One region of the Cupriavidus sp. 05N38 genome, then DNA from elsewhere that is predicted to be linked to it. Evidence: riboswitches for the same ligand, from Rfam matches in the RefSeq annotation. Region 1 holds a riboswitch; the other holds the start of a gene.
The links. Region 1 has a riboswitch for cobalamin ahead of AC1DK4_RS33810 (TonB-dependent receptor plug domain-containing protein). Riboswitches for the same ligand answer to the same signal wherever they lie in the genome.
Positions count from the first base shown of each region.

Region 1 (4,207 bases):
ACCAGCACCATCGAGAACAGCGCGCCGCCGGCGGCGCCGGCCTGCACCGTCCACAGCGGCCACGTCATCAGCATGGCGCCCAGCGCGCCGGTGGCCGCGCCGCCGGACACGCCCAGCACATAGGGTTCGGCCAGCGGATTGCGCAGCAGCACCTGCATCAGGGCGCCGGTGAGAGCCAGCAGGCCGCCACAGGCGAAAGCCGCCGCCGCGCGCGGCAGGCGCAGCTCGCGCACGATGGCGCTGGCGGTATCGGTGCTGCCGCCGGCCAGCGCACCCCACACCTGGGCGCCGCTGAGCGACACGCTGCCCACTGCCAGCGACAGCAGGAACACCGCCACGCCGGCGGCGGCGAGCATCAGCCAGACGGCAAGCGCGCGCCGCATCTCAGGCCGCCGCCATCAGCGCTGGCGCCATCCCAGCGTGATAAAGCCGGCGCGCCCCTGCGTGTTGTACGGGTAGGCGAGCTGGTAGTTCTTGTCGAACAGGTTTTCCACACGGGCGGCGACGAACCATTGCTTGTCGATGTTGTAGCGGGCATTGAGGTTGACGATACCGTATCCGCCCAGGGTGCGCGAGCCGCTGTCCATGCGCGCCGACGAAATGATCCACTCCCCGCCGAAGCGGAAGTCACCGAACTGGCGGCCCACGTCGAACGCGGCATGGCGGCGCGCGCGGCGCAGCAGCTGCGTATTGCTTTGCTCGTCCACCGGGTTCTGGAACGTCACGCTGGCGCCGACATCGGTGCCCATCAGCCTGGCGCGCCACGAGGCTTCGATGCCCTGCACCTTGGCCTTGTTGATATTCTGCGCCAGGAACAGGCCGTTGGGCTGCAGCGCCGAAGTGATCAGGTTGTCGTAGCGGGTCTGGAACGCGGTCACGCGCAGCAGGCCGGCGCTGTCGGTACTGTACTGCGCGCCCAGCTCGACCGACTTGGCACGCTCGGGGTTGATGCCGGGCTGGCCAAAGTTGGGAAAATAGAGCTCGTTGAAGGTGGGCGCGCGGAATGCGTTGCTGGCATTGGCAATCAGCTTGAACGCATCGGTCAGGTTATAGCCGTAGCCCGCGAAGTAGCTGGCCTGGCTGCCGAAGTCCGAGTAGTGATCGTTGCGCACATTGAGCTGCAGCTGGTGCTTGCCCAGGCGGCCATCGTAGCCGCCAAACACCGAGGCGATATTGCGCACGGGCGCGGTGTAGGCGCTGGAATCCAGTTCCTGCTGCGCGTACTCGGCGCCGAACAGCAGCGTATGCGTGGGCGCCAGTGCGTACTCGTTCTGCCAGGTGTACTGGCGGTTGCGCGTATTGAAGCGGCTGTCGAACAGGCCGTTCTTGGTGGTGTTGCTGCGGTCCTCGCTCTGCGCCACCTTGAAATGCGTACTCCAGTCCCGGCCCAGCTTGCCGTTAACGAAACCCGATACCGTGTACAGCTCGCTGTTCATCCACCAGACGTCGGTGGGCTTTCCCGTGGTGCTGTCGTAGGACAGCTTGCTCTTTGAATAGTAGGCCGTCACTCCCGCATCCCAGTCGCTGGTGAAGCGGTGCTTGACCTGGCCCGATACGCTCTTGTTGTCGTACGGGTTGTCGTTGGGATTGGCCTTGGGCTGCTGCTGGGTGTTGACCGACGAGAAGCCGTCGGTCTTGATGGCCGAGCCGGTGATATTGAACGAGGTATCGCCGATCTGGCCGCCGTAGCCCGCCGTGCCCTGCCGCGTATTGTTGCTGCCATACTCGATCTGCGCATTGGCCGCCGGGGGCTGCCCGGCGCCGCTCTTGGTAAAGATCTGCACCACGCCGCCAATGGCGTCCGAGCCGTAGAGCGCCGACACATTGCCCCGCACCACTTCGATATGGTCGATCTGGTCGGGCAGAATATTGGCCAGCTGGGCCGTGCCGCTGCTGACCGAGGAAACGCGCACGCCGTCGATCAGGATCAGCGTCTGGTTGGAGTTGGCGCCGCGCATGAACAGGCTGGTGTTGGCGCCAAGGCCGCCGTTGGTGGCGAACTCCACGCCGGCCTGCGAGCGCAGCAGCGTGCGCAGGTCCAGCGCCTGCGAATTGACGATGTCCTGCTGCGTCACCACGGTGGTGTGCGGCAGCGCCTCGGTCAGCGACTGGGCCGTGCGGGTGGCGGTGACCACTACCGGCGTCAGCTGCGCGGCGGCAGGCTGCGCCGCGGGTTCCGGCACGGGCTCCGGGGCGGACTGGGCATGGACAAGGCCGGGCGCGCCGGCGGCGAGCAAGGCAAGCAGCGCGACGGGCAAAGGCCGTAGGACAAGTGCGTGGGTGGACTGGCGGGACGCCGGCAATGCCGGGCGGCTCGACCTGGAAGACGATGAGCGCATGATGCGAAGAGGGAGAGAGCAGCCTGGTCCGTTCCCCCGCGGACCGTCTGGCGATGAAGCGCGCCACTGCTCCTGCGGAAAGTGGCGCACTCTCGTTCAGGCCGGTATCCGGGCTGGCGACACTGGTCCGACCGCCTTCCCGGACCTTGCGGTTCAGTGGCAGATGGGCCGGCCCTGCGATTCTTGCGATCGCGGTCGCTTACCGTTGCGGGGGCAGCACAGGTTGGCACGCCTGCGCCCTGGCGGCGCAGGCTGGCTCCCTGTTTCCCGTTGAACTGCAACCCTGTAGTGAACAGAACTGCGAGCACCTGGAACGTGCGCGAGTGTAGGCAGTTTCAAGGCGAGCGTCAATGACGCCCGCCGGCATCCCCCAAGCCAGGCGCAAACGCGCGGAAGCGGGCAGAAAATGGCCGCCACGGCGCCCGTTGGGCGACGTTGCGTGCAACTTCGGCGCGCTGGCCCGGTCACACCGGGCTGCTTTCGCCATCCGCCCGATAGCGCTTGGGCTAGAATCCCAAAACCCGAGACCCTAGATATGACAGGCTCCATGCTCAACGAACTCGAACAACTCGCCGCCAAGATCGGACGCGTGCTGCACCACGCCGACACCCTTGCCGCCGAGAACCAGCGCCTGCGCGAGGAGATCGAACGCCTGCAGGCCGAAGCCAGCCAGCTGCGCGGCGATCGCGAGGCCATGGCAGCCGACCGCGAGCTGCTCAATATCAAGATCGAGGAAGCGCAGCTGCGCATCCAGTCGATCCTCGACAAACTCCCCACCGCCAGCGACGCCCGCCAGCTCGACCTGCTGGGCGACGGCGACTCGGCCGGCCACGCGGCCAGCGCCCATACCGCTGACAGCGCCCACACCAAGGCACCCGGAGAAAACGCATGAGCAACAAGCAAGTCGAAGTCAACATCGCCGGCCAGTCCTACCGCTTCGCCATCGCGCCCGACAACGAGGCCGCGCTGCTCGAGGCCGTCGCCCTGGTAGACGACCAGATGACCCGCCTCAAGGGCGGCGTTTCCGCCAAGGGCGTGGAACGTGTCGCCGTGATGGCCGCGATCAGCATCGCCTCGGACCTGCTATCGCTCAAGCGCAAGCAGCAGGAAGACGGCACCATCCCGGTGGACGCCGTGCGCGCGCGTATCCGCGAGCTCAACGAACGCGCCGACGAGGCCCTGCGCCAGTACGCCCACGTGGGCACCAACGCGCCGGTCTCGCGTGGCTGAACGCGGGTTCGGGTGCGCGCCCGCATGGCGCGGTGCCCCGCACGGCACAGGTATTGCGGCAGGAACGCCACGATGTGCCCGAGGTGCCGCGCGCGCCGGCAAAATGTAACGACGCGCCAAGACGGGCTTGGTATGAAAAGCCCAGAGGTGTATAGTGGAGCCAAGTCGCGCAAAGCCACATAGTCGCGACACCTTAGGTCGGGTTATCGCGCCTGACCGCCGTTTTCATCCCATCCAAGTTAGAAACGGCAAACGTCTGACAGCCTGCGGAAGTATCTGGTCCGGCAGCAAAAAAAGTCAGACGTTTGACAGTTTCCCTGCCTGGTTCGTCAGGATCATATTCCTTGAACCGATAAGCATTTGTTGGTGCGGGACAATGCCGTGTGGGCGAGCGCGTCGCTTGGTTCATAGTCTTCGGACTCCCTGATTCAGTGATGTACCCAAAATACGGCTTCCGCAGCCACTCTGAACCTCACTTGGGTTCAGGATGCCGATCCAGCGGCCGAGGCGGGGACCCCTACAAAGGGCGGTGGTTTCAGACCACCGCCCTTTTCTTTTTGCGTTTCCTTTTTGCGCTCTCCTTGCGCGCGGGCTCGCGATGCCGCCACGCGGCGGCATGCATTTGCGCAGGGAGCTCC
Region 1 covers NZ_JBFTNF010000068.1:17,958-22,164, forward strand. The annotation lists gene AC1DK4_RS33805 (FecCD family ABC transporter permease) at 1-383, opposite strand, end outside; gene AC1DK4_RS33810 (TonB-dependent receptor plug domain-containing protein) at 399-2,339, opposite strand; cobalamin riboswitch at 2,422-2,667, opposite strand; gene AC1DK4_RS33815 (hypothetical protein) at 2,887-3,231, shown strand; gene AC1DK4_RS33820 (cell division protein ZapA) at 3,228-3,569, shown strand; RNA gene ssrS (6S RNA) at 3,881-4,087, shown strand; gene AC1DK4_RS33830 (hypothetical protein) at 4,105-4,207, opposite strand, start outside.

Region 2 (4,207 bases), on a different contig from region 1:
TGTTGCCGGAGGTCTCGGCGTAGTTGCGGTTGAACAGGTTGTACACGCGCAGCGCCAGCGCCGTCTTGCGCGACACGCGCCACTGCAGCGAGGCGTCCACCACGGTGTACGAGGGCATGGCCGTGGTGTTGGCGTTGTTGGTATAGCGCCGGCCCACATAGCGCAGGCCGCTGCCCACCTGCCACTGCGGCGCGAAGGCCCAGGTCAGCCACAGGTTGGCCGCCTGCTGCGGCACGCCAGTCGGCACATTGCCGTTGCGCGAGACCAGCGCGCCGTTCACGCTTTCGGCGAAATCGTCATAGCGCGCGCGCAGCACGGTGCCGTTGGCGTCCACGCGCAGGCCGCGCATGAGTTCGATGCTGAGGGAGGCTTCCAGCCCGCGCGAGGACTGCTCGCCTACCTGCACCGTCAGCGCCGGGTTGCTGGCGTCGCGCGTGAGCAGGTTCTTCTTCACGATCTGGTACGCGGCGAAGGTCCATTCGCCGCGCTGGTCCCAGAACGATTGCTTGATGCCGGCCTCGATCTGCCGGCCGGTGGCGAGCTTGAAGTCCTTCTGCGCGTCCGAGGTGGTGATCAGCGCGCCGAGCGGATCGGTGGCGGTGGCGTACTGCGCGTAGACCGACAGCTTCGGCGTGAGCTCGTAGACCGTGCCGGCGCGCCACGTCACGTTGTTGAAGTTGCGGGTCCAGTCGTCGCCAGTGAGCAGGTTGCCGCGCTCGAGCTGGGCATGGTCGAAGCGCACGCCGCCTATCACCGACCACTGCTGCGTGAGCTTGAGGCGGTCCTCGCCGAACAGGGCGGCTTGCGTGGTGTGGGTGCGGTAGCGCGGCGAAGTGACCACCCCCGGCGGGCTGAAGAACTGGCCCGGATCGAACTGATAGGCGTTGACGGTGGACGTGCCGCCGTAGGGCGAGTTGTTGCTGTGGGTGAAGTTGATGCGGTTGACGTCGAAGCCCACCGTGGCGGTGTTGGCCATGCCGAACAGCTGCCCGTCGATCTTCAGGTCGGCGCGGTCGCCTACCTGTTCCTGGTCGTGCAGGATTTCCAGGTAGTCGGTGCGGCGCACCTGGCCGGAGGCGGGGAGGAAGGTGTAGGACTCGGCATCGCGCCAGTGGCGCTGGCTGGTGAGGTAGTAGAACTGGTTGCGCACGGTCACGCGTTCGTTCGGCTGCCATTGCGCGGCCAGGCGCGTCCAGCGGTCGCGGTAGGTGATCTCGCTGTCGCCCACGTTGTAGTTCTTCGTGCGCAGCGACGTATCCAGGCTGCCGTTGACCAGCGGCGTACCGAAATAGCGCATCGGGTGCTGGTCGCCGTCGTCATAGGACAGCGTGACATTGAACTCCGGCGAGACGTCGAGCCGCACCGCGGCGGATACGGCCACGTTGCGCGATTCGCCGCGTTCCACCCAGCCGGCGGAGCGTCCGTAGTTGACATTGAAGCGGTAGGAGAGGTTGTCGTTGACCGCGCCGCCGGTGTCGAAGGCCGCGCGCGCCGTCCGCTGGGTGCCGCCGGTGAGCTGCAGCTCGTTGGTGATCGGCGCGCGCATCGGCTTCTTGGGAATCACGTTGACCACGCCGCCGATGGCGCCCTCGCCATACATGACCGACGCCGCGCCGCGCAGCACCTCGATGCGGTCAACCGACCAGGTATCGAAGGGGAAGGTCACCGTGCCGGCCGCCACGTAGAGGCGCGTGCCGTCGTAGAGTTGCATCACCGAGCCCTGGCCCGAGAAGCCGCGCGCGGTCAGCGCGGTGCCGCCGTTGCCGGGGGCGCCGTTGGCGATGATGCCGGTGGCGCGGGACACGGCGTCGCTCACGGTCAGGTCGCCGCGCTCGCGGATCACCTCGCCGGGCAGCACCTCCACGCTGGCCGGGGTCTCGAGCGGCGTCAGTCCCAGCCGGCTGGCGGTACTGGCAGGTTCCGACAGCGACAGGCCGGGCAGCGCCGCCGCGCTGCTGATCACCACCGGCGGCAGCACGGCGGCGTCTTTCGGTGCCGGCTGCGCATGCGCGCGGCCGGGTGCTTCGGTGTCTTCGGCGGCCCGGGCGGCCTCCGCGCCGGCGCCGGCAAAGGCCCCCAGCGACAGTGCCAGCGCACAACCGCGGGCCAGCTTGCGGCGGGTGGGGGAAAACCGGGGCCGGACAGGGCCGGGCGGGGCGGTGCGGGTGAAACGGGAGCGCGCGGGCATGGACTTTCCATCGTGAGCCGCAGGCGACCCCGCCCGCGGCAATGAACGAACAAGCCACGGACGCGCGCGCAATGGCGCCGGGACGCATGCCCGGCAGCCTCACGCCTTGCCGCCCGTCCGCAGCCTCGGTGATCGTTCGCAAGGCCGGTATCCGGGCTCGCAGGGGGACGCACTGCCGCTTGGGCGCGTCCAGGGTGCCGCCTTCCCACGCGTTCCGACGCGCAGTGGCTGCCGCGGCCTGTGGGCCCGGCGTGACACCTTTCTACCTGCTGACCGTTGCGGGGGCAGCACAGGATTTGCCGCGCACATGGCGGCGCACCTGTTTCCCGTTTAACCCTCGCCGCGTGTCGCGCGGCGGGGGCACCTTCGAACCTGTTGCAATCCAATTGCAGGAGCAATGTGGAAAGCGACCGCGATTGTAACGGGATTTCTACTGTGCTTGCCTGGTGGCCTGGCCCTTCGTTGTGATCACGCACACCGGGGCGGTGGTGCACCGGGATGGCGATCTGCGGCGCGATTTTGGTGCTTTATGCGCCATTCCGTCCGCATCCTGGTGGCTTCTTGCGGAGATGCCGCACGCAGCGCTAAAGAAGACAAGGTGCGCTCCGATATCCGTGCATGCCGCGTGCCTTTTGCATCGCCGGCGCATGCCTGGATATAAAGCGAACCCTTCCATGAATCACCTGACCCTGCGAAAAAAGCTGTGGATCCCCCTCGTGCTGGCCTGGCTCGGCCTGCTGCTGCTGACCGTGACGCACGCCTTCCAGACCCGGCAACTGCAGATGGCGGACCGTCGCGGCGAACTGGCCAACGTGGTCGACATGTCGCTGTCGCTGGTGCGTGACTACGCCGAGCAGGCGCGCCTGGGCAAGATGACCGAAGACGAAGCCCGTGCGCAGGCCATCGCCCGCATCGCCGCGCAGCGCTACGGCAAGGATGGCTATATCACCATCGTCGGCGCGGATTCGGTGCTGGTGATGCATCCGATCAACGCCAAGCTCAACGGCAAGAACATGATCGACTTCAAGGATGCCAAGGGCAATGCCTTGTACGTCGAGATTGCCGCGCGTGGCGCGTCGCCCGAGGGCGCGGGACACCTGGACTACTGGTGGCCCAAGCCCGGCAGCGACCAGGCCAGCCCCAAGATCGGCTACGTGGCCCGCTACAAGCCGTGGGGCTGGGATCTCGTCGCCGGCACCTATATGGATGATGTGCAGGCACAGTTCCGCGCTTCCCTGTATCAGTCGCTTGGCCTGCTGGTGCTGCTCGGCATCGTGATCTCGGTGGTGGCCACGCTGCTGATCCGCAGCATCCAGCGCTCGGTCGGTGGCGAGCCCGCTGCGGCGGCGGCGCTGGCGCTGCGCATGGCCGGCGGCGACCTCACGGTGCGTGCCGACACCGCCCCGGATGACAATGCCAGCCTGATGTACGCCATCGGCCATATGCGCGACCAGCTTGCCGGCACGGTGGCGGGCATCCAGCAGTCGGCCGATTCCATCAGCGCCGCCGCGCAGCAGATCGCCGCCGGCAACACCGACCTGTCGAGCCGCACCGAGCAGCAGGCGGCCTCGCTGGAGCAGACCGCCGCCAGCATGGAGCAGATCACCGCCACCGTGCGCCAGAACGCCGACAACGCCGCCGAGGCCAGCCAGTACGTGGCCGATGCCGCGCAGATCGCGCAGCAGGGCGGCAGCGTGGTGAGCGAGGTCGTGGCCAAGATGCGCGGCATCACTGCCAGCTCGCGCAAGATCAACGACATCATCYGCGTGATCGACGGCATCGCSTTCCAGACCAARATCCTSGCGCTSAATGCAGCGGTGGAAGCSGCGCGTGCCGGCGAGCAGGGCCGCGGCTTCGCCGTGGTGGCCGGCGAGGTGCGCAACCTCGCGCAGCGCAGCGCGGGTGCCGCCAAGGAAATCAAGACCTTGATCGTGGAATCGGTGGGGCAGGTCGACAGCGGCTCCGCCCTGGTCGAGCAGGCCGGCCAGACCATGGCCGAGATCGTCAACGCGGTGGGCC
Region 2 covers NZ_JBFTNF010000001.1:177,129-181,335, reverse strand. The annotation lists gene AC1DK4_RS00765 (TonB-dependent receptor) at 1-2,188, opposite strand, end outside; cobalamin riboswitch at 2,314-2,571, opposite strand; gene AC1DK4_RS00760 (methyl-accepting chemotaxis protein) at 2,863-4,207, shown strand, end outside.
Region 2: linked by a shared signal. The riboswitch ahead of AC1DK4_RS00765 (TonB-dependent receptor) and the one ahead of AC1DK4_RS33810 (TonB-dependent receptor plug domain-containing protein) in region 1 are both predicted to bind cobalamin.